DNA from 2 places in the Pseudenemella bisphenolivorans genome. Region 2 is predicted to be linked to the other one. Evidence: riboswitches for the same ligand, from Rfam matches in the RefSeq annotation. Region 2 holds a riboswitch; the other holds the start of a gene.
The links. Region 2 has a riboswitch for cobalamin ahead of ACR4XW_RS05375 (energy-coupling factor ABC transporter permease). Riboswitches for the same ligand answer to the same signal wherever they lie in the genome.

Region 1: it holds a riboswitch for cobalamin, as region 2 does, so the genes downstream of both, ACR4XW_RS02620 (ABC transporter substrate-binding protein) here and ACR4XW_RS05375 (energy-coupling factor ABC transporter permease) in region 2, are expected to answer to the same signal.

Annotation. Positions count from the first base shown of each region.
Region 1 covers NZ_JBPGNY010000001.1:532,800-546,854, reverse strand. The annotation lists gene rplW (50S ribosomal protein L23) at 1-120, shown strand, start outside; gene rplB (50S ribosomal protein L2) at 149-985, shown strand; gene rpsS (30S ribosomal protein S19) at 1,003-1,284, shown strand; gene rplV (50S ribosomal protein L22) at 1,303-1,701, shown strand; gene rpsC (30S ribosomal protein S3) at 1,704-2,495, shown strand; gene rplP (50S ribosomal protein L16) at 2,499-2,918, shown strand; gene rpmC (50S ribosomal protein L29) at 2,918-3,151, shown strand; gene rpsQ (30S ribosomal protein S17) at 3,154-3,444, shown strand; gene ACR4XW_RS02635 (hypothetical protein) at 3,520-4,272, opposite strand; gene ACR4XW_RS02630 (ABC transporter ATP-binding protein) at 4,269-5,039, opposite strand; gene ACR4XW_RS02625 (FecCD family ABC transporter permease) at 5,036-6,100, opposite strand; gene ACR4XW_RS02620 (ABC transporter substrate-binding protein) at 6,097-7,077, opposite strand; cobalamin riboswitch at 7,146-7,283, opposite strand; gene rplN (50S ribosomal protein L14) at 7,528-7,896, shown strand; gene rplX (50S ribosomal protein L24) at 7,898-8,302, shown strand; gene rplE (50S ribosomal protein L5) at 8,283-8,912, shown strand; gene ACR4XW_RS02600 (type Z 30S ribosomal protein S14) at 8,921-9,106, shown strand; gene rpsH (30S ribosomal protein S8) at 9,186-9,593, shown strand; gene rplF (50S ribosomal protein L6) at 9,620-10,162, shown strand; gene rplR (50S ribosomal protein L18) at 10,165-10,548, shown strand; gene rpsE (30S ribosomal protein S5) at 10,571-11,179, shown strand; gene rpmD (50S ribosomal protein L30) at 11,179-11,361, shown strand; gene rplO (50S ribosomal protein L15) at 11,363-11,806, shown strand; gene secY (preprotein translocase subunit SecY) at 11,997-13,292, shown strand; gene ACR4XW_RS02560 (adenylate kinase) at 13,289-13,861, shown strand; gene map (type I methionyl aminopeptidase) at 13,861-14,055, shown strand, end outside.
Region 2 covers NZ_JBPGNY010000002.1:108,692-116,096, forward strand. The annotation lists gene cbiE (precorrin-6y C5,15-methyltransferase (decarboxylating) subunit CbiE) at 1-751, shown strand, start outside; gene ACR4XW_RS05370 (cobalt-precorrin-4/precorrin-4 C(11)-methyltransferase) at 748-1,497, shown strand; cobalamin riboswitch at 1,530-1,658, shown strand; gene ACR4XW_RS05375 (energy-coupling factor ABC transporter permease) at 1,694-2,386, shown strand; gene ACR4XW_RS05380 (energy-coupling factor ABC transporter substrate-binding protein) at 2,379-2,735, shown strand; gene cbiQ (cobalt ECF transporter T component CbiQ) at 2,739-3,512, shown strand; gene ACR4XW_RS05390 (energy-coupling factor ABC transporter ATP-binding protein) at 3,509-4,333, shown strand; gene ACR4XW_RS05395 (precorrin-2 C(20)-methyltransferase) at 4,322-5,857, opposite strand; gene ACR4XW_RS05400 (precorrin-8X methylmutase) at 5,854-6,537, opposite strand; gene ACR4XW_RS05405 (ferredoxin-like domain-containing protein) at 6,534-7,405, opposite strand, start outside.

The DNA of each region.
Region 1 (14,055 bases), on a different contig from region 2:
CGTCCGGGCAAGCGTCGCCGGACCCGGTTCGGCACCGGCCGTCGCCCCGACACCAAGCGGGCCATCGTGACCGTTGCCGACGGCCAAAGCATCGACATCTTCTCCGGCCCGGTCGCCTGAGGCCGACTGAGATAAGGACGACACACTCATGGCTATCCGTAAGTACAGGCCGACAACCCCGGGCCGCCGCGGCTCGTCGGTTGCCGACTTCGTCGAACTGACCCGGTCGACCCCGGAGAAGTCGCTGTTGGTGCCCAAGAGCAAGACCGGTGGACGTAACAACTCCGGTCGGATCACCACCCGCCACATCGGCGGTGGGCACAAGCAGGCCTACCGGCTGATCGACTTCAAGCGATACGACAAGGACGGGGTGCCGGCCAAGGTCGCGCACATCGAGTACGACCCGAACCGCACCGCCCGCATCGCGCTGCTGCACTACCTGGACGGCGAGAAGCGTTACATCATCGCCCCCGACAAGCTGAAGCAGGGCACCATGGTCGAGGCGGGCGTGACCGCCGACATCAAGCCCGGCAACAATCTGCCGCTGCGCAACATCCCGGTCGGTACCACGGTGCACGCCGTGGAACTGCGTCCGGGTGGTGGCGCCAAGATGGGCCGCGCCGCCGGCGCCTCGGTGCAGCTGGTTGCCCGTGAGGGCAAGCTGGCCACCCTGCGTCTGCCTTCCGGCGAAATGCGCATGGTCGACGTCCGCTGCCGCGCCACCATCGGCGAGGTCGGCAACGCCGAGCAGGCCAACATCTCCTGGGGCAAGGCCGGCCGCAACCGCTGGCGGGGCAAGCGCCCGACCGTGCGCGGTGTTGTGATGAACCCGATCGACCACCCGCACGGTGGTGGTGAGGGCAAGACCTCCGGTGGTCGTCACCCGGTGTCGCCGTGGGGCAAGCCCGAGGGCCGCACCCGCAACAAGAACAAGGCGAGCACTCGCCTGATCGTCCGTCGCCGCAAGACCGGCAAGAAGCGCTGATCGGAACCTGAGGAAACATGCCACGCAGCCTGAAGAAGGGTCCCTTCGTCGATGACCACCTGGCCAAGAAGGTCGAGGTGCAGAACGAGAAGGGCACGAAGAACGTGATCAAGACCTGGTCGCGGCGCTCGATGATCCTGCCCGACATGATCGGTCACACGATCGCGGTGCACGACGGTCGCAAGCACGTGCCGGTGTTCATCACCGATGCGATGGTCGGCCACAAGTTGGGCGAGTTCGCTCCGACCAAGACGTTCAGGGGCCATGTCAAAGACGACAAGAAGTCGCGTCGTCGCTGAGGCCGGAAGGAAACATAAATGAGCACCACTGAGAAGCAGCGGCCCAGCCGCCGGCTCACCCTGCTCGGTGACCGTCCGGGCCACTACGCGATCGCACGCCACGTGCGGATGTCACCGACCAAGGTGCGCCGGGTCGTCGACAACATCCGGGGCATGGACGTGAACACGGCGCTGGAGGTTCTGCGGTTCGCCCCGCAGGCCGCCGCCGAGCCGGTTGCCAAGGTGATTGCCTCGGCCGCCGCCAACGCCGAGAACACCGAGGGTCTGCGTCGCGAGAACCTGTACGTCTCCCAGGCGTTCGTGGACGAGGGCGTGACCATGCGCCGGATCCGTCCGCGGGCGAAGGGTTCGGCGAGCCGGATCATGAAGCGCGCCAGCCACATCACCGTCGTCGTCGAACCCCGTCAGGAGGCCTGAACATGGGGCAGAAGATCAACCCCCACGGTTTCCGACTGGGGATCACCACCGACCACACCACCCGTTGGTATGCCGACAAGCAGTACGCCGAGTTCGTCGGTGAGGACGTGAAGATTCGCGACTACCTCACCCAGAACCTGGAGCGCGCCGGCATTTCCTCGGTGGAGATCGAGCGTCGCTCCGAGCGCGTCACGATCTTCCTGTACGCCGCGCGTCCGGGCATCGTGATCGGCCGCAGCGGTGCCGAGGCCGAGCGCATCCGCGGCGAGCTGGAGAAGCTCACCGGCAAGCAGGTGCAGCTCAACATCCTCGAGGTGAAGAACCCCGAGACCGACGCCCAGTTGGTCGCCCAGGGCATCGCCGAGCAGCTCAGCGCCCGCGTGGCCTTCCGTCGCGCGATGCGCAAGGCCCAGCAGACCGCGATGCGCGCCGGTGCCCAGGGCATCCGGATCCAGTGCTCGGGTCGTCTGGGTGGCGCCGAAATGAGCCGCTCGGAGTTCTACCGCGAGGGACGGGTGCCGCTGCACACCCTGCGTGCCGACATCGACTACGGCTTCTACGAGGCCCGCACCACCTTCGGTCGCATCGGCGTCAAGGTGTGGATCTACAAGGGTGACGTCTCCGGTTCGCGCGCCGAGCGTGCGGCCCAGAAGGCGGCTCGCCAGGCGGCCCCGGGTCGTCAGCGTCCGGGCGGTCGTCGTCCGGGACGCGGTGACCGTCCCGACCGCGGCGGCCGTCGCCGTCAAGAGGCTGCCGCCGAGGCTGCCCCCGCTACCGAGAACGCAGGAGCGTGACCCATGCTGATCCCTCGTAGGGTGAAGTACCGCAAGCAGCACCACCCCAAGCGCGGTGGCGTCGCCAAGGGCGGTACCAAGATTTCGTACGGCGAGTACGGCATCCAGGCGTTGGAGAACCACTACGTCACCAACCGCCAGATCGAGTCGGCTCGTATCGCCATGACCCGTCATATCAAGCGTGGTGGCAAGGTGTGGATCAACATCTACCCCGACCGCCCGCTGACCAAGAAGCCGGCCGAAACCCGGATGGGTTCCGGTAAGGGCTCGCCCGAGTGGTGGGTCGCCAACGTCAAGGCCGGCCGGGTGATGTTCGAACTCGCCGGTGTGTCCGAGGAGGTCGCGCGCGAAGCCATGCGCCTGGCCATCCACAAGCTGCCGATGAAGGCACGCTTCATCAAGCGTGAAGCAGGTGAGATCTGATGGCGAACAAGACCGCCACTGCCGCCGAGTTGCGCGACCTGAGCAAGGCCGCGCTGAACGAGAAGGTAACCGAGTTGAAGGCTGAGCTGTTCACGCTGCGTTTCCAGGCGGCGACCGGCCAGCTGGAGTCCTCGGCCCGCCTGCGCCAGGTCCGCAAGGACATCGCGCGGATTTACACCGTGTTGCAGGAACGTCACCTCAACATCGTCCCCGACCCCGATGAGGAGGCCTGAGCATGAGCGAATCCACCCAGGATGTGGCCGCCGAGGCCACCGAGCGCGTTCAGCGCAAGGTGCGCACCGGTTACGTGGTCAGCGACAAGATGGACAAGACGATCGTCGTGGCCGTCGAGGACCGCAAGAAGCACCCGCTGTACGGCAAGGTCATGCGCACCACCGTGCGGCTGAAGGCTCATGACGAGAGCAACGAAGCCGGCATCGGCGACCGCGTGCGGATCATGGAGACCCGCCCGCTGTCGGCCACCAAGCGCTGGCGCCTGCTCACCGTGCTGGAGAAGGCCAAGTGAGCTAGTGGCAGTATTCGAAGAAGGCCCGGAGTTTTCTCCGGGCCTTCTTCATGTCCTCAGCCGAACAACATGCCTTCAGCTGAACAGCGACTGCGCCATCCGTTGGCCACGCAGTCGACCGAGCCGGGGGCAACTGCTGCACATCGCTTGCGGCTGGTCGGGGGTGTCGGTGGTCTTGTGGATCAAACAACATGACGACCGTCGGGTGAACCGGCGTCTGTCGGGGGAGATCGCGCCCGAGGCCGGCACCCGTGACCCGTCGGCGGCGATGTCGTCGAAACGGGCCCGGGGGATCGGTACCCCGATCGCGATCAAGCGATCGATGATTCGCGCGGCTACGGCCGATCCGCGTTCGGCCAGGGTCATGTCGGGTTGGTCATGGGTGTTGCCGGCGTCGGTGAGATAGGCGCGGTCCATGCTGCGGGTGCAGATCGAATCGCCCAGCACCGCCCACAGCGACCGTTCACTCGCCCCACCGGCGCGGCTCAGGGCGGTGATCACCGGGGCGCACACATCGCGCAGCACCCCCGGAATCTGCTCGACCGACATGGTGCCGGCGACCCCCAAGCCACCCAGATAACCGGTGTCGCGCAACCAGGCCTGCCCCGGATCGGGCCTCGGGACGACGGGGTGCTCATCCACCGCGGCGTGCAGCAGGGGTTGGCAGATCGTGCTGGAGGCCGAGTACCACCACAGGGTGGCGTTCACCCGCGGGTCGTCCGAGGACCAGCGGCGGGCGGTATCGCCGATCCGCTCGGCGATCCAATCCGGGTCGGCCAGGTTGGTGGGCTGCAACTCGGGGTGCTGGACCTCGGGTCGGCCGGTCATGCCAGCCCCCGCACGATCAACCGCACCCCGTCGTCATCGGTGACCAGCGAGCCCCGCACCCCGAAAACCTCACGCAGCAAGTTCTCGGTGAGTACCTCGCCCGGTTTGCCGGCTGCGGCAACCGTCCCGTGGTGCAGCACGATGATCTCGTCGCAGGTCTCGGCGGCCAGCCGAAGATCGTGCACGGTCAGCAGTACCGTGTGCCCGCTGTGGGCCCGCTTGCGCAGCAGGTTCAGCACGCTGAGTTGGTAGTGCAGGTCGAGGTGGTTGGTCGGCTCGTCCAGCAGCAGGATCGCGGCCCGGGTGCTCAGCGCGCGGGCCAGCGAGACCCGCTGCCGTTCCCCACCGGACAGATCGCTGACGTCCCGGTCGGCCAGGGCACCGAGCCCGACCTCAATGAGCGATTCCTCGACGATCGCCCGGTCCTCGGTGGTGTCGTTGGCGTACCAGGCCCGGTGCGGGGTACGTCCCAGCGCCACCGCATCGCGGACGGTGAGTCCAGGGGTGGGGGAGGGCTCCTGCACCGCGACACCGAGCCGGCGGGCGACCTCACGTCGACCCAGATGGCTCACCTGATCGTCCCCGATCCACAGCTCACCGGCATCGGGGTCCAGAGCCCGGTAACAGGCCCGCAACACGGTGGTCTTGCCCGAACCGTTGGGGCCGACCAAGCCGATCATCGAGGACGGGTCGGCCCGTAGGTGCACCCCGCGCAGCACCGGGGTGCGCTTGAAGGCGTGGTGCAGATCATTGACGCGCAGAATCATTTCGTCCCCCGAGCAGTACGCAACAACATGAACACGAACACCGGTGCGCCGATCAGGGCGGTCACCACACCGACGGGGAGTTCCACGGCCTGGGAGACCGAGCGGGCGAAGGTGTCGGCCCCCACCAGGGCCACCGCCCCGGTCAACGCGGCCACCGGCAACAGTCGGCGCGCCCGGACCCCGACCAGCATCCCGGCCAGGTGTGGAATCAACAGCCCGATGAAACCGATCCCACCGGCCACCGCCACCGAGGTGCCGGCCAACAAAGACACCGCCAGCAGGATCAGGATCCGGAAGCGGTGCACCGGCAGCCCCAGGGCGGCCGCCCCGTCCTCACCGGCATGCAGCAGGTCGAGTTGTCGTCCCGCCAGCAACAGCAGCGAGCCGACGACCACCAGCGCCACCACCGGAATGATCAGCGAACGCCACCGGGCATCACCGAAGCCACCGGCCATCCAGTGCAGTACCGAGACCAGTTGCCGTTCCCGGGCGATCACCAGCAGCACGAAGGTGACCAGAGCGGAGAAGACCTGTCCCATCGCCACCCCGGTGAGAATCATCGCGGTGGGGGTGCGCACCGCCTGGGCCACGGCCAGGGCGACCGCCATCGGCACCATCCCGCCGATGAAGGCGGCCACCGGAATCAGCAACCAACCGGCCACCCCACCGGTGATGCCCAACACGGTTGCGCAGACCACTCCGAAGCCGGCGCCAGCCGAGACCCCCAGTAGATAGGGGTCGGCCAGGGGGTTGCGGGTGACCGCCTGGGCCGATCCGCCGGCGATCGCCAGACTGGCCCCCACGGCCGCTGCGGTGAGTGCCCGCGGCACCCGGGAGTCGATCACGATCGCCTCCCGCGCCGGGGTCCACCACGGCTCGACCGCACCGGTCAACCGGTGCCACACCATCGCCCAGACATCACCGGAGGGAATCCGCACCGACCCGGCGGTGACCGACCACACCAGTGCCAGCACCAGCAGCACGGTGAGCCCGATCAGCCACCAGCCCAACGGAATCCGACGGTGCATCAGCCGACGGGCCCCGGCACTGATCGCGGTCACTTGACCAGTTCCGGATGCAGGGCTTCGGCGATCGTGCGGGTGGATGTGGTCATCCGCGGGCTTTCGAAGAAGTCATCCAAGGGAACGACCACGATCCGCTCGTTCTTGATCGCCGGGGTGGTCTTCATCAGGGGTTGCTGCTTGAGGAAGGCGATCTTCTCCGCGGCGGATTGCTCGCCGTAGTCGAGCACCACGATCACTTCGGGAGACCGCTCGGCCACCTGCTCCCAGGAGGTCTTGGAGTAGGGCCGCTCCCCGTCGGCGAACAGGTTCTTGCCCCCGGCCTGGGTGAGGATCAGGTTGCCGACGCCCACCCCGCCCACGGTGTAGACCTCCTTGTCGCCGGAGTCGTAGATGAAGGTGGGTACCGGCTCGGCCCCGGCCACCTTCTTGTTGATCGCCGCCATCTCACCGGTGACCTGTTCGACCAACGTGTCGGCGGCCTCGGTGTTGCCGGTGATCTTGCCCAGGTTGGTGTAGTCGGTCCGAAGCATCTCCAGGTCGAAGGACGTGGTGGCGCAGTACTCGGTGAACAGGAAGCTCGGAATCTCGTGCTCGGCCATCAGCTCGCGGGAGCGGCCTTCCTTCTCGTTGAACGCGCTGGACAACCCACCCACCACCAGGTCGGCCTCGGCGTCGATGATCTGCTCCATGGTCGGGTATTCATCGGCCAGCTTGGAAATCTTCTGCCACTGCTCGGCGTACTGGGGCAGGGGGGTGGCCTTGCCGTATCCCATTCCGACGATCCGGTCACCGAGCCCCATTTCGAGCAGCACCTCGGTGACGTGGTCGTTCATCGAAATGATCCGCTGCGGCGGAGCCGTGAAGGTCAGCTCCATGTCGCAGTTGGTGAGCGTCACGGGCTCGGCGAAGGTGTTTCCAGCCCCGGCGTCCCGGGCGGCAACCTCGTCGCGGGAGGTGGCGCAGGCCGTCAATGCCAGTAGCGGCACGGCCAGGAGAAGTAGTAATTTCCGCATCTGAATCCTCGCAGGTGAAGTCGAGGCGACACGGAAAGCACGGTGCCGGTCCGCAAGCCTCGACGGACGATGTATGGCTCGTTCCGGCAGGTAATCGGGCTCACCGCACCTGGTGCGGTCTACCGTTGCGGGTCAGCGCCGGACTTCGACCGGACTTCCCCTGCGTGGAACGCCAGTGAGCTTACGCCAGAACGAGGTCGCGTCCGCAAGTGAGGGGGCCACTTCGGCGATTCGCATCGGATCGGCGGATCGGCTAGGCTATCCGGGTTGCCCAGGATCGAGCCCTTGGTATTTCGAAGCCGTGCGTACGTCAGCGCGGCAAGCGTAGCCATGGGGGACCTTTCCCGAGCAGCAGACCCTACCGTCAGTTCCACTAGGCCCGGGATGCCTTGCTGTGCCTGTTTTGGTGCCAGCGTGCTCGGGAACCAGTGTGACAACCAGGAGAAATAGATGATCCAGCAGGAGTCGCGAGTCAAAGTCGCCGACAACACCGGTGCCAAGGAGATCCTTTGCATCCGTGTCCTCGGCGGCTCGGGCCGACGCTACGCCGGCATTGGTGACAAGATCGTCGCCACTGTTAAGGACGCCATTCCGGGCGGCAACGTCAAGAAGGGCGAAATCGTCCAGGCCGTCATCGTGCGCACCGTGAAGCAGCGCCGCCGCGCCGACGGTTCGTACATCAAGTTCGACGAGAACGCCGCCGTGATCCTGAAGAGCGACGGGGAGCCCCGCGGCACCCGCATCTTCGGTCCGGTCGGTCGTGAGTTGCGCGAGAAGAAGTTCATGCGCATCATCTCGCTCGCTCCGGAGGTGATCTGAGATGGCACGCAAGAAGCTTCATGTCGTGAAGGGTGACCAGGTCAAGGTCATCGCGGGCAAGGACAAGGGCCGCACCGGCGAGGTGCTGTCGGTCGACATCGAGCGCGAGCGCGTGACGGTGTCGAATGTCAACATCGTCCAGCGCCACCGCCGGGATTCCCAGGGTGCCGATGGTCGCACCACCAAGGGCGGCATCATCTCGTCCGAGGCCCCGATCCATGTGTCCAACGTTCAGTTGGTCGTCAAGGACGAGGACGGCAACGAGGTGGTCACCCGGGTCGGCTACACCCGCACCGAAGTGACCAAGAAGCGTGCCGACGGCTCGGAGTACAAGGGATTCCGCAGCGTCCGCATCGCCCGCAAGACCGGAGAGGAGCTGAACACCGATGACGCCCGCAAGCACTGACACCGCGACCATGCCGCGGTTGAAGCAGCGCTACCGCGAGGAGATCGCCCCCGCCCTGCGCGAGGAGTTCGGTCACGCCAACGTGATGGAGGTTCCCCGTCTGGTCAAGATCGTGGTGAACATGGGTGTCGGCGACGCCGCCCGTGACTCCAAGGTCATCGACGGCGCGGTGAAGGACCTCACCGCCATCACCGGCCAGAAGCCGGCGATCACCAAGGCCCGCAAGTCCATCGCCCAGTTCCGCCTGCGCGAAGGCCAGGCCATCGGCTGCCACGTGACCCTGCGCGGCAACCGGATGTGGGAGTTCGCCGACCGCCTGATGACTCTGGCGCTGCCCCGGATCCGCGACTTCCGCGGTCTGAACAGCCACCAGTTCGACGGCAACGGCAACTACACCTTCGGGCTGACCGAGCAGGTCATGTTCCACGAGATCGATCAGGACAAGATCGACCGCGTCCGGGGCATGGACATCACCTTGGTCACCACCGCCAAGAACGACGACGAGGGTCGGGCGCTGTTGAAGCGTCTGGGCTTCCCCTTCAACGACAACCCGCGTCCGCCCCGCAAGCGCACCCGCGGCCCGGCCTACTACGCCAAGAAGAAGAAGTGAGCTGACAGATGGCAAAGACAGCGCTCAAGGTCAAGCAGTCCCGCAAGCCGAAGTTCGCCGTGCGCGGATACACCCGCTGCCAGAAGTGCGGACGACCCAAGTCGGTGTACCGCAAGTTCGGCCTCTGCCGAGTCTGCCTGCGCGAGATGGCCCACAAGGGCGAGCTGCCCGGCGTTACCAAGTCCTCCTGGTGACGTTGAGCACCACCAATACCAAAACCGCTGAAGGTCCGGCCGACACCGGAAACCACCGCGAGAAAGAGGCTTTCCAGCCATGACCATGACTGATCCGATCGCAGACATGCTGACGCGTCTGCGCAACGCCAACCAGGCGTACCACGACAGCACCTCGATGCCGCACAGCAAGATCAAGGCGGGAATCGCCGAGATCCTCAAGAGCGAGGGCTACATCACCGACTACCAGGTCACCGAGCCGGGCGAGGGTGAGGTCGGCAAGACCCTGACCCTCGAACTCAAGTACGGCCAGAACCGTGAGCGCTCGATCGCCGGTGTGCGGCGCATCTCCAAACCCGGCCTGCGCGTGTACGCCAAGTCGACCGGCTTGCCGAAGGTACTCGGCGGGATGGGCATTGCGATCATCTCGACCTCCCAGGGTCTGCTGACCGACCGGGACGCCAACTCCAAGAGCGTGGGTGGGGAAGTCCTCGCCTACGTCTGGTGACGAGACGCAGGATAAGGAGTTAGATCATGTCCCGAATCGGTAAGCTCCCGATCACCGTTCCGTCCGGCGTCGAGGTCACCCTGGACGGCCGCAACGTCTCGGTCAAGGGCCCCAAGGGCACCCTGACCCACACCGTTGCCGAGCCGATCACCGTCGACCGCGCCGAGACCGGTGAGATTGAGGTATCGCGCCCCAACGACGAGCGGATGTCCAAGTCGTTGCACGGCCTGACCCGCACCCTGGTCGCCAACATGGTGACCGGTGTCACCGAGGGCTACGAGAAGAAGCTCGAGATCGTCGGCGTCGGTTACCGTGTCGTCGCCAAGGGCCCCACCCAGTTGGAGTTCAACCTGGGCTTCTCGCACCCGGTCGTCGTGTCTGCCCCCGAGGGTGTCACCTTCGCGGTGGAGACCCCCACCCGCTTCGCGGTGCAGGGCATCGACAAGCAGGCGGTCGGTGAGGTCGCGGCCAACATCCGCAAGATTCGCAAGCCCGAGCCCTACAAGGGCAAGGGCATCCGCTACGCCGGTGAGCACGTTCGTCGTAAGGCCGGAAAGGCAGGTAAGTGACCATGGGTATCTCCCTGGCAGACCGCAAGTCCCTGGCCCCGAAGACCGCTGCGCGGCACCGCCGTCAGCTGCGGGGTCGCAAGAAGATCATCGGTGGCGCCGAGCGTCCCCGGTTGGTCGTGTCCCGCTCGGCCAAGCACCTGTTCGTGCAGGTGATCGACGACGAGGCCGGCAAGACCCTGGTCTCGGCCTCCAGCATGGAAGCCGATGTGCGTGGTCTCGACGGCGACAAGACGGCCAAGGCCCGCAAGGTCGGCGAACTGGTCGCCGAGCGTGCCAAGGCAGCCGGCATCGAGAACGTCGTGTTCGACCGGGCCGGTTTCAAGTACCACGGACGGATCGCCGCGCTGGCTGACGCTGCGCGCGAGACCGGCCTCGGATTCTGATCCCGACGAGAGAAGGAAAGCGATGAACGCAAACGCTCAGCAGCAGCGCGGCAGCGGCCGCGGTGGTGAGCAGCAGCGTCGTGGCCGTGACGACCGTCGGGGCCAGGCGCAGGAGAAGAGCATCTACCTGGAGCGCGTGGTGGCGATCAACCGCGTCGCCAAGGTGGTCAAGGGTGGCCGTCGATTCAGCTTCACCGCCCTGGTGGTGGTCGGCGACGGCGACGGCACCGTGGGTGTCGGCTACGGCAAGGCCAAGGAAGTTCCGGCCGCCATTGCCAAGGGCGTCGAGGAAGCCAAGAAGGCCTTCTTCCGGGTGCCCCGCATCCAGGGCACCATCCCGCACCCGGTGCAGGGTGAGAAGGCGGCCGGCGTGGTCATGCTGCGCCCGGCCTCGCCCGGTACCGGTGTGATCGCCGGTGGCGCGGTGCGTGCGGTGCTGGAATGCGCCGGTATCAGCGACGTGCTGGCCAAGTCGCTGGGTTCGCCCAATGCGATCAACGTGGTGCACGCCACCGTCGAGGCCCTGCAGATGCTCGAGGAGCCCGAGCAGGTCGCCCAGCGTCGCGGCAAGTCCGTCGAGGACGTCACCCCGGCCGCCATCCTGAAGGCCCGGGCGGAGGTGGCTTCCTGATGAGCACCCTGAAGGTCACCCAGGTCAAGTCCGCGATCGGTGGCAAGCAGAACCAGCGCGCCACCCTGCGGTCGCTCGGTTTGAAGCGCATCGGCGACAGCGCCGAGCACGCCGACAAGCCGGAGATCCGTGGCATGATCAACACCGTCACCCACTTGGTGACGGTCGAGGAGGTCAACTGATATGCCGTTGAAGGTTCATCACCTCCGCCCCGCCCCCGGCGCCAAGACCGCTAAGACGCGGGTTGGTCGCGGTGAGGGCGGCAAGGGAGGCAAGACCGCCGGCCGGGGCACCAAGGGCACCGGCGCACGCAAGAACGTCCCCGAGAACTTCGAGGGCGGCCAGATGCCGATGCACATGCGGGTGCCGAAGCTGCGTGGCTTCAACAACCCCTTCCGCACCGAGTACCAGGTCATCAACGTTGCCAAGCTCGGCGATCTGTTCCCCGACGGTGGCGAGGTCACCGTGGAGGACATGGTTGCCAAGGGCGCGGTGCGCGACGGCGAACTGGTCAAGGTGCTGGGCAATGGTGAACTGGGTGTGGCGCTGAAGGTGAGCGCGCACAAGTTCTCCGCCTCGGCCAAGTCCAAGATCGAGGCTGCCGGGGGTTCGGTCACCGAGCTGTGATCCGGTAGCCCATGTTGCAGTAACAACATCTCGCGAGGGCGGGACGACTTCGGTCGTTCCGCCCTTTCGTGTTTTCCCGACGAACGCTGGCCGGCGGATTTCGTGAAAGGGGGGTAGGGCTTGGTAGGCTGCCACGGTTGCCACCGCGGCGACCGCGCTGCCATGCGCGTGCACCACGAGGGAGCCGGAGTTGCTGTCCGCCTTCGCCAACGCCTTCCGATCGCCGGACCTTCGCAAGAAGATCTTCTTCACGCTGGGCATCCTGGCGATCTTCCGGCTCGGATCTGTTGTGCCGGTGCCGAACGTCAACGTCGGCCGGATCGGTCAGTGCATCGATCAGGCGACCGCCGGCGAGCAGGCCGGCCTCTACTCGATGATCAACCTGTTCTCGGGTGGAGCGCTGTTGCAGCTCGCCGTCTTCGCGCTCGGCATCATGCCCTACATCACCTCGAGCATCATCCTGCAGTTGCTCACCGTGGTGATCCCGCGGCTGGAGGCACTGAAGAAGGAAGGCGGCGCCGGGCAGCAGAAGATCACCCAGTACACCCGCTACCTGACCGTGGTGCTGGCGATCCTGCAGGCGACGGCCTTCACCACCCTGGCCACCCGTGACCAGCTCTTCCAGGGCTGCCCGGGTGTCACCCACAGCCAGAACCTCTTCCCCCAGATCGTGATGATCATGACCATGGTCGCCGGTGCCGGCCTGGTGATGTGGATGGGTGAGCTGATCACTGAACGCGGTGTCGGCAACGGCATGTCGGTGATGATCTTCACCCAGATCGTGGCGACCTTCCCGTCCGCCCTCTGGTCGATCCGCGAAAGCCGCGGCATGGTGGCCTTCCTGCTGGTGGTCGGCGTCGGCCTGCTGGTGATGCTCGCGGTGGTCTTCATCGAACAGGGCCAGCGCCGGATCCCGGTGCAGTACGCCAAGAAGATGGTGGGCGGCCGGATGCTCGGCGGTACCACCACCTACATTCCGCTGAAGATGAACCAGGCCGGCGTGATCCCGGTGATCTTCGCCTCCTCGATCCTGTACCTGCCGGCGATGTACGCCCAGTTCCAGCCCCAATCGGCTGCGGCGGACTGGATCCAGCGCTACATGGTCACCGGCGGACATCCGATCTACATGGCGGTCTACTTCCTGCTGATCGTCTTCTTCACCTACTTCTACGTGTCGATCACCTTCAACCCCGAAGAGGTCGCCGACAACATGAAGAAGTACGGCGGGTTCATCCCCGGCATCCGCGCCGGCGGACCCACCGAGCGTTACCTCAGCTATGTGCTGTCGCGACTGACCGCACCGGGTGCGCTGTACCTGGGCCTGATCGCCCTGTTGCCGCAGTTCGCCTTCGTGGCCTTCGGCGCCAACCAGAATTTCCCCTTCGGCGGCACCTCCCTGTTGATCATGGTGGGTGTCGGTCTCGATACGGTGAAACGCATCGAGAGCCAACTCCAGCAGCGCAACTATGAAGGATTCCTCCGATGAGAATGCTGATCATGGGCCCCCCCGGGGCCGGCAAGGGCACCCAGGCCAAGGGCATCGCCGAGCACTACGGTGTGCCCGCGATTTCCACCGGTGACATCTTCCGCAGCAATGTGGCGAACGAAACCGAACTGGGCCTGAAGGTCAAGGCGATCATGGCCGCCGGGGAGTACGTCTCCGACGAGATCACCAACGACCTGGTCGCCAACCGGATCACCGAGGCCGACACCGCTGCCGGTTTCCTGCTGGACGGCTACCCGCGCACCCTGGCCCAGGTCGAGGCCCTGGACGGCATGCTGCAGGCCTCCGGCAAGCAGTTGGACGCGGTGATCGCGCTGACTGCGAACGCCGACGAGTTGGTTGCCCGCCTGCTGAACCGGGCCAAGATCGAGGGCCGCGAGGACGACAACGAGGACGCCATCCGGCGCCGCCTCGAGGTCTACGACGCCGAGACCCGCGACCTGCTCGAGGTCTACCGCGAGCGTGGCCTGCTGGTCGAGGTTGACGGCCTGGGCGAGATCGACGAAGTGGGCGAGCGGATCCGCGCGGCCCTGGTGGAACACCGGGCGTGATCTTCTCCAAGCGCGGTATCGAGGTCAAGAGCCCCGACCAGCTGCGCACGATGCGCCGGGCGGGCCTGGTGGTGTCGCAGATGTTGGCCGCCACCGCCGCCGAGGTGCGTCCCGGAATCACCACCGCCGAACTGAACTCGGTGGCCGCCGAAGTACTGGCCGCCAATGGCGCCACCTCGAACTTCCTGAACTAC
Region 2 (7,405 bases):
GCTGCGCGCCGACTGGCCGGAGACCCGGCTGACGGTGCTGGCCAACCTGGGGGCGGCCGACGAGGAACGCATCGAACTGTCCGTCGACACCGCCGCGACCACCCCCGTCCCGCGGTTGCATGTGATCGCGGTCGAACTGCCCGCCGGGCCCACGATCGGCACGACACCGGGACGCCCCGACGAGACCTTCGATCACGACGGCCAACTCACCAAGCGCGAACTGCGGGCCATCGCCCTGGCCGCACTGCGTCCGGCCCCCGGGCAGGTGTTGTGGGATCTGGGTGCCGGGGCCGGATCGGTCGCGATCGAATGGGCCCTGCACGACCCGCGCTGCACCGCCCACGCGGTGGAACGCCACCCCGAACGGGCCGCCCGGATCACCGCCAACGCGCGATCCGCCGGGGCCACCGGCGTGCGGGTGGTCGCATCGGACGTCGCTTCGGCCTTGACCGATCTGCCCACCCCGGACGCGGTCTTTCTCGGTGGCGGCATCACCGCCGAGGTGATCGACCGGGCCTGGGCCGCTCTGGCCCCCGGCGGCCGGATCGTGGCCCACACCGTGACCATCGACACCGAACGGGTGGTCGTCGAGGCGCACCGCAGGTTCGGTGGTGAACTGCGCCGGATCATGATCGAACGCGCCGACCCGCTGGGCAGCTACCTCGCCTGGCGACCGGCCCGTCCGGTGGTCGAATGGTCGGCCACCCGTCCGGCAGCCCCGCACCGGCCCGCACCCGAGGAGACCACATGACCGTCCACTTCATCGGTGCCGGCCCCGGCGCCCACGACCTGCTGACCCTGCGGGCGGTCAACCTGCTCGGCGCCAGCGGCATGTGCCTGTACGCCGGCACCTATCTGGACGAGCGGGTGTTGGCCCATTGCCCGCCCGATGCCGAACTGATCGACACCCAGGGCATCAACCTGGACGAGATCATCGAGCACATGGTGCGCGCTCACGCCGAGGGCACCGATGTGGCCCGGCTGTGCTCGGGAGACCCGTCGATCTACTCGGCGATCGCCGAGCAGGCCCGTCGCCTCGACCGGGCCGGGGTGCCCTGGGACATCACCCCGGGGGTGCCGGCCTATGCCGCCACCGCCGCGATCGTGGGCCGCGAACTCACCGTCCCCGAGGTCACCCAATCGGTGGTGTTGACCCGCGCCCAGCGCGATTCGACCAAGATGCCGCCCACCGAAACCCTGGCCGCCTTCGCCGAAACCCGCGCCACCCTGGTGCTGCATCTGGCGATCCGACACACCCGACGGCTGGCCGAAGAATTGACGCCCTACTACGGCGCCGACTGCCCGGTGGTGGTCGGCTCGCAGGTCAGTGGGCCGGACGAGTTGATCCTGCACGGCACCCTGGCCGATATCGCCGACCAGGTCGAGGCCCAAGGGCTCACCCAGGCGGCGGTGATCATCGTCGGTTGGGCGCTGCGCGCCGAAGGCTTCATCGAGTCACATCTGTACCGCACCAGACAGGCCGCCGGGAGCGAGTAGCCGGTCAGCCGGCCGAGCCGTCGAACTGTCCGAACCCGGTGCTATGGTCACCACAATCAGATGCGGCAACGAGGAACCCGGTGCAAACCCGGGACGGTCGCGCCACTGTGAACAGGGCTCTGCCCTGTGAGTCAGGAACTCGCCCACATCTGCCCAACGATCGGAACGCGCAATTCCGAGAGAGGCCAGTTGACCCATGCATATTGCCGAAGGCTTTCTGCCGCCGGCCCACGCCGTCGCGTGGACGATCGCAGCCGCACCCTTCGTGGTGCACGGTGCCATCGCCATCACCAAGACCGTCAAGGAACACCCGAACGCCAAGCTGTTGCTCGGCGCGGCCGGTGCTTTCACCTTCGTCATGTCGGCGATCAAGCTGCCGTCGGTGACCGGCAGTTCCTCCCATCCGACCGGCACCGGGGTGGGGGCGATCATCTTCCGACCACCCGTGATGGCGGTGTTGGGCACCATCGTTCTGCTCTTCCAAGCCCTCCTGCTGGCCCACGGTGGTTTGACCACCCTGGGCGCGAACGCCTTCTCGATGGCGATCGTGGGCCCCTGGGCGGCTTACGGTTTGTACAAGTTGCTCAAGCCGGCACCCTTCTCCGTCCGGATCTTCTTCGCCGTGGCGGCGGCGAACCTGATCACCTACGTCGTCACCGCCACCCAACTGGCACTGGCTTTCCCCGATGCCTCCAGCGGATTCATCGGCGCCTGGGCGACCTTCCTGGGCATCTTCGCGATCACCCAGATTCCGTTGTCGATCGTCGAGGGCCTGATCGGGGTGCTGCTGTTCAACGTGCTGCGCTCCTGGGCACCCACCGAACTGCACGACCTCAAGGTCGATCTGCCGGCCGGCGAAGCACCGGAGAAGGAGCCCGTCCATGTCTAAGTCAGTGATCAACGCCCTGATCGTTGCGGCCGTGGTGCTGATCTTCGGCATCGCGCTGGTGATCGGCAACCAACAGATCAGCGGGGACGAGGAAGGCTTCGGCGGCACCGACGGCCAGGCCACCGAGACGATCGAGGAATCGAACCCGCACTACGAACCGTGGTTCACGCCCTTCTTCGAGCCGGCCGGTGAGATCGAGTCGGGCCTGTTCGCCCTGCAGGCGGGTATCGGTGGCGGGGTGCTCGGCTTCGTGCTCGGCGCCCTGTGGCGTGGTCGGCGTTCGAGTCGGGGTGCCGAACAGACCCCCGATGCCGTGACCGAATCGGCCACCAGCAGCGACACGACGTAGCCGATGGCGCGACCGGCGCTGGACGACGCAGCCTGGAACAGCCCTTGGCGCACCCGCTCGACCCTGGAGAAGGCGGTGTTGAGCCTGGGGCTGCTCCTGGTTGCGGTCACCTCCCCCACCACGGCGGTATCGGGGTTGGTGTTGCTGGTGTCGGTGCTGATCGCCCTGGTCGGCGCCCGGATACCACCCCGCGGGTATGCCCTGGCCCTGCTCGGCCCGGCCACTTTCGTGCTGATCGGGGCGGTGGTGATCGCGGTACTTGTGGGCCGTCCGCCGGCCGAGGCGATCTGGTCGTGGTGGTTGCTGTCGGCGACCGACGACAGCCTGGCGCTGGCCGCCCAGGTGACCACCCGCAGTGTCGCGTCCTTCTCGGCGGTGTTGCTGTTGGCCGCCACCACCCCGATGAGCGACCTGCTCGCCGGGCTGCGGGCCCTGCGAGTACCCGAGGTACTGGTCGAGATCGCCGGGTTGATGTACCGGATGCTGTTCTCGCTGCTGAGTTCGGCCGGGGCGATCATGGAGGCCCAGCGGGCCCGGCTCGGCTACGCGAGTGCCTCGTCCGCCCGTCGCTCGGTGGGTGGCGTCGGGGGTGCGGTGCTGCGGCAGGCCTGGACCCGTGCCCAACGCCTGGAGGCCGGACTGGAGGGTCGCGGCTACACCGGTTCGCTGCGCACGCTCACCCCACCCCGTCCGGTGTCGCGGCGGTTCCTGGTTCTCTCCGGGCTGCTGCTGGTCACGCTGATGTCAATATCGATCACCACCGCGGTACTGCGATGAGTGACGCGCACACCCTGTTGGCCGCCGAGGCCGTGACCGCCGGGTACCGCGGCCTGCCGAAGGTGCTCGTCGATGCCTCGATGACGGTCACCTCCGGAGGCCGGCTGGCGCTGATGGGTGCCAACGGTTCGGGCAAGACCACCTTGCTGCGGGTGCTGTCGGGCGCCCATGAACCCGCAGCCGGACGGGTGAGTTACCGCGGCGAAAAGCTGAAGCACCGGCCCGGGTCGCTGACCACGCATCGGCAGCGGGTGCAGTTGGTGTTGCAGGACCCGGACGATCAGCTCTTCTCCGCCGATGTGCGCGCCGATGTTTCCTTCGGTCCGCTGAACCTCGGGCTGAGCGATGCCGAGGCCCTGGCCCGGGTCGACGAGGCTCTGGCTCTGTTGGAGATCGTCGACCTCGCCGACCGGCCGGTCCATCAGCTCTCGTACGGCCAGCGCAAACGGGTCGCGATCGCCGGCGCGGTGGCGATGCGTCCCGAGGTGTTGTTGTTGGACGAGCCCACCGCCGGTCTGGACCCGGTCGCGGTGAAGCAGTTGTTGAACACCTGGGGCCGGCTGCAGGCCGCCGGAACCACCGTGGTGGTGGCCACCCACGATGTCGACCTGGCCTGGCAGTGGGCCGATCAGGTGGCCGTGGTGCACGACGCCTCGGTGTGGCAGGGGCCCACCGCCGAGATCCTCACCGATCAGAATCTGCTCGCCGCCGCACGCTTGGATGTGCCCTGGCAGGTGCAGATCCTGCAGCAGGCCGGCGTGGAAATCCCCTCGGACAACCCGCCACGCACCGCCGTCGAGATCGCCCGGCTACTGCGCTGAGGTCTGGTCGTCGGCGACGAACCGGGGCGTCCAGACCCGTCCGTCGGCCCTCACCCGGGTGCCGGAGGCACCGACGATCACCAGGCACTTCATGTCGATGGTTTCCGGGTCGAGGTCGGCCAGGGTGGTGACGGTCAGCGACTCCTCGGCGCGTCCGACATCGCGTGCGACGACCACCACGGTTTCGGGTGCCTTGACCTGCAGCAGCACCTCGCGGGCCCGGCCGAGCAGGTCGGGACGCGACCGTGAGCGCGGGTTGTACAACGCCAGGACGAAGTCGGCCTCACCGGTGGCGCGCAGCCGTTTCTCGATCACCGACCACGGTTTCAACCGGTCGCTCAGCGACAGCAACACCAGGTCGGCCCCCAGCGGTGCCCCGGCCAGTGCCGAGGCGGCGACCGCTGCGGTCATCCCGGGCACCACGTTGATCGGCACGTCGGCGAACTCGGGACAGTCGGCGGCTTCGAAAACCGCGGCGGCCATCCCGAAGATGCCGGCGTCGCCGCCGGAGACCACCGCGATCTGTCGTCCGGCCAGGGCCAGTTCGCAGGCCAGCCGGCCCCGGTCGACCTCGACCGTATTGCCGCTGGCATGCCGGGTGAGGCCCTCGCGTTGCGGCACCCGCTCGACATAGGGGGCATAACCGATCACGTCGTCGACCATGGCCAACACCTCGGCCGCTTCGGGGGTCAGCCAGCGGTCGGGGCCGGGCCCGAGGCCGACCACATGGACGGTTCCGGTACCCGATTCGGTGTCGGACGATTCGGCCGCCACCGGTTCGGCTCGTCCGGCCGAGTCGGCGCGCCGATCCAGACCCGGCACCACGATCAGCGACATATAGGGCACCGAGGCCGGGTCGACCTCGGCCACCGGCAACACCCGCTCACCCTCGCGGCTGGCACGTTCGACATAGACCGCCCGCTCCAACAGCCCGGCCTGACGCAGGGCCTCGACCACCCCGGCGAAGGTGCGGCCGAGTTTCATGATCACCGCGGCGTCGGTGTCGGCCAGGCGGCGGGCGAGTTCGGGCACCGGCAGGGTGCCCGGCAACACGGTGAGCACGTCCTCGTGCCGGCACAGCGGCTCGGGGATCGCCGCGGTGCCGCCACTGATCGCGGTCACCCCGGGCACCACCACGGTCTCGAACTCGGGCGCGAGCCGGTCGTGCAGGTACATGAAGGAGCCGTAGAACAGCGGGTCGCCCTCGGCGAGCACCACCACTTCGCGTCCGGCGGTCAGATGAGCCCTCAATCGGGCGGCACAGTCGTCGTAGAACTCGGCCATCAGCCCGTGGTAGCCGCCGGGGTGCTGATAGCTGCCGGTGGTGACCGGGTAGCGCAGTTCTTCCTCGATCACCCCGTCCGGCAACAGGTCGGCGGCGATCCCGCGGGCGATCGAAGCCCGTCCACCGGCACCGGCGTGGTAGGCGATCACATCGGCGCGGCCGATCAGCCCGGCGGCGCGCACTGTGATCAGGCCGGGGTCCCCCGGGCCGAGGCCGACCCCGTACAGACGTCCGCTCATGCCAACTCGTGTTCGTGGGCGATCGCATTCACCGCGGCGGCGGCCATCGCCGACCCGCCCCGGCGGCCGTGCACCACGATCCAGGGCACCTGCCCACCCTCGGGCAGTTCGTGCTCGGCGAGTGCCTGCTTCGACTCGGCCGATCCGACGAAGCCGACCGGCATGCCGATGATCGCCGCCGGACGAGGAGCGGCCAGGTCTTCGTCGAGCAGCACTTCGAGCAGATGGAACAGCGCGGTCGGGGCATTGCCGATCGCCACCACCGCTCCGGCCAGCCGCTCCCCCCACAGCGACACCGCCGCCGCGGCCCGGGTGGTGTCCCAGGATGCGGCCAGTTCGGGCACCCGCTCATCGCGCAGCGTGCAGACCACCTCGTTGTCGACCGGCAGCCGGCGCCGGGTGACGCCGTGGGCGAGCATTTGCGAGTCGGTCAGGATCGGTGCCCCGGCACGCAATGCTGCCCGGGCGGCGCGCACCACTTCCGGGTGGGCGGCGACCCGGTCGGCCACCTCGACATCACCGGCGGCATGCACGACCCGGACGGCGACATCGGCCACATCACCCGCGAAGGCGCCGAGCCGGGCCCGGGCCTCATCGCGGATCATCCCGAAGGAGCGACGGTAGATCTCCTGACCGTCGGTGATGTAGTCGTAGCGGCGGGCCGGCCGGCGGATGGTCATCGGGTTGCCTCCCGGAGCAGGTGTCGGGCGTGCTCGGTATCGGTCGGGGCGATCACGTCCACCGCGCGGGCGGAGTGCCCGCAGCGGCGGTCGCAGCCCGAGACATGGACGTGGCCGAGGTCACCGTCGCGAGCCAGATCGCGGGCGATCTGCAGGGTCGGCGAACTCGTGCGGACACAGTGCGGCGCCCCGACACAGGCACTCACCCGGGTCGAAGCATCGCCGGCGTTGATGATCAGGCCGGTCTCGGCCAGCCGGCCCGCGACCTCGGCATCGCCCCGTCCGGGCAGCAGGATCGACCGCCACGGGGTGACCACGACCACCCCAGAACACAGTTCGGCGATCAGGTCGGCCTGGGCCGGCTCCAGCATGCCGAGCGGCACCCCGACCAACAGGTCGTCGCCGTGGATGCCGGGTTCGGGCGGGGTGGTCGCGGCCGGCAGCTCGTCCACTGCGTCGGTCAACAAGGCGAACACGGACGCCTCGGCCGGCAGATCGCGCACATTCCACACCGGATCGGGATGGGGATGTTCCCGGTCGGCGACGAAGGCCCGGGCCAGTTCCAACATCGCGGCCACGGCCTCACCGCGGGCCACCCGACGCACCCGGGGGCAACCGGCGGCGAGCAGCAGGCCCGAGTCCGGGGTCTCGGCGACATGGGCCAGATCCCACGGTTCCCCGAGCATCACCCCGGTGCCGTCGTCGAAGGCGACCAGCAGCCGTCCGGGCAGCCGAGCCAGTTCCTCATCGGCCCGCAGCCCGGCGTCGAAAGCGGTCGCCATCTCGGCCGAAGCCGCATCGAAGGGCGCGGCGATGATGTTGCGCATCACCTCATGGCTGGGGGTGGGCAACAGGCCGAGCTCGACCA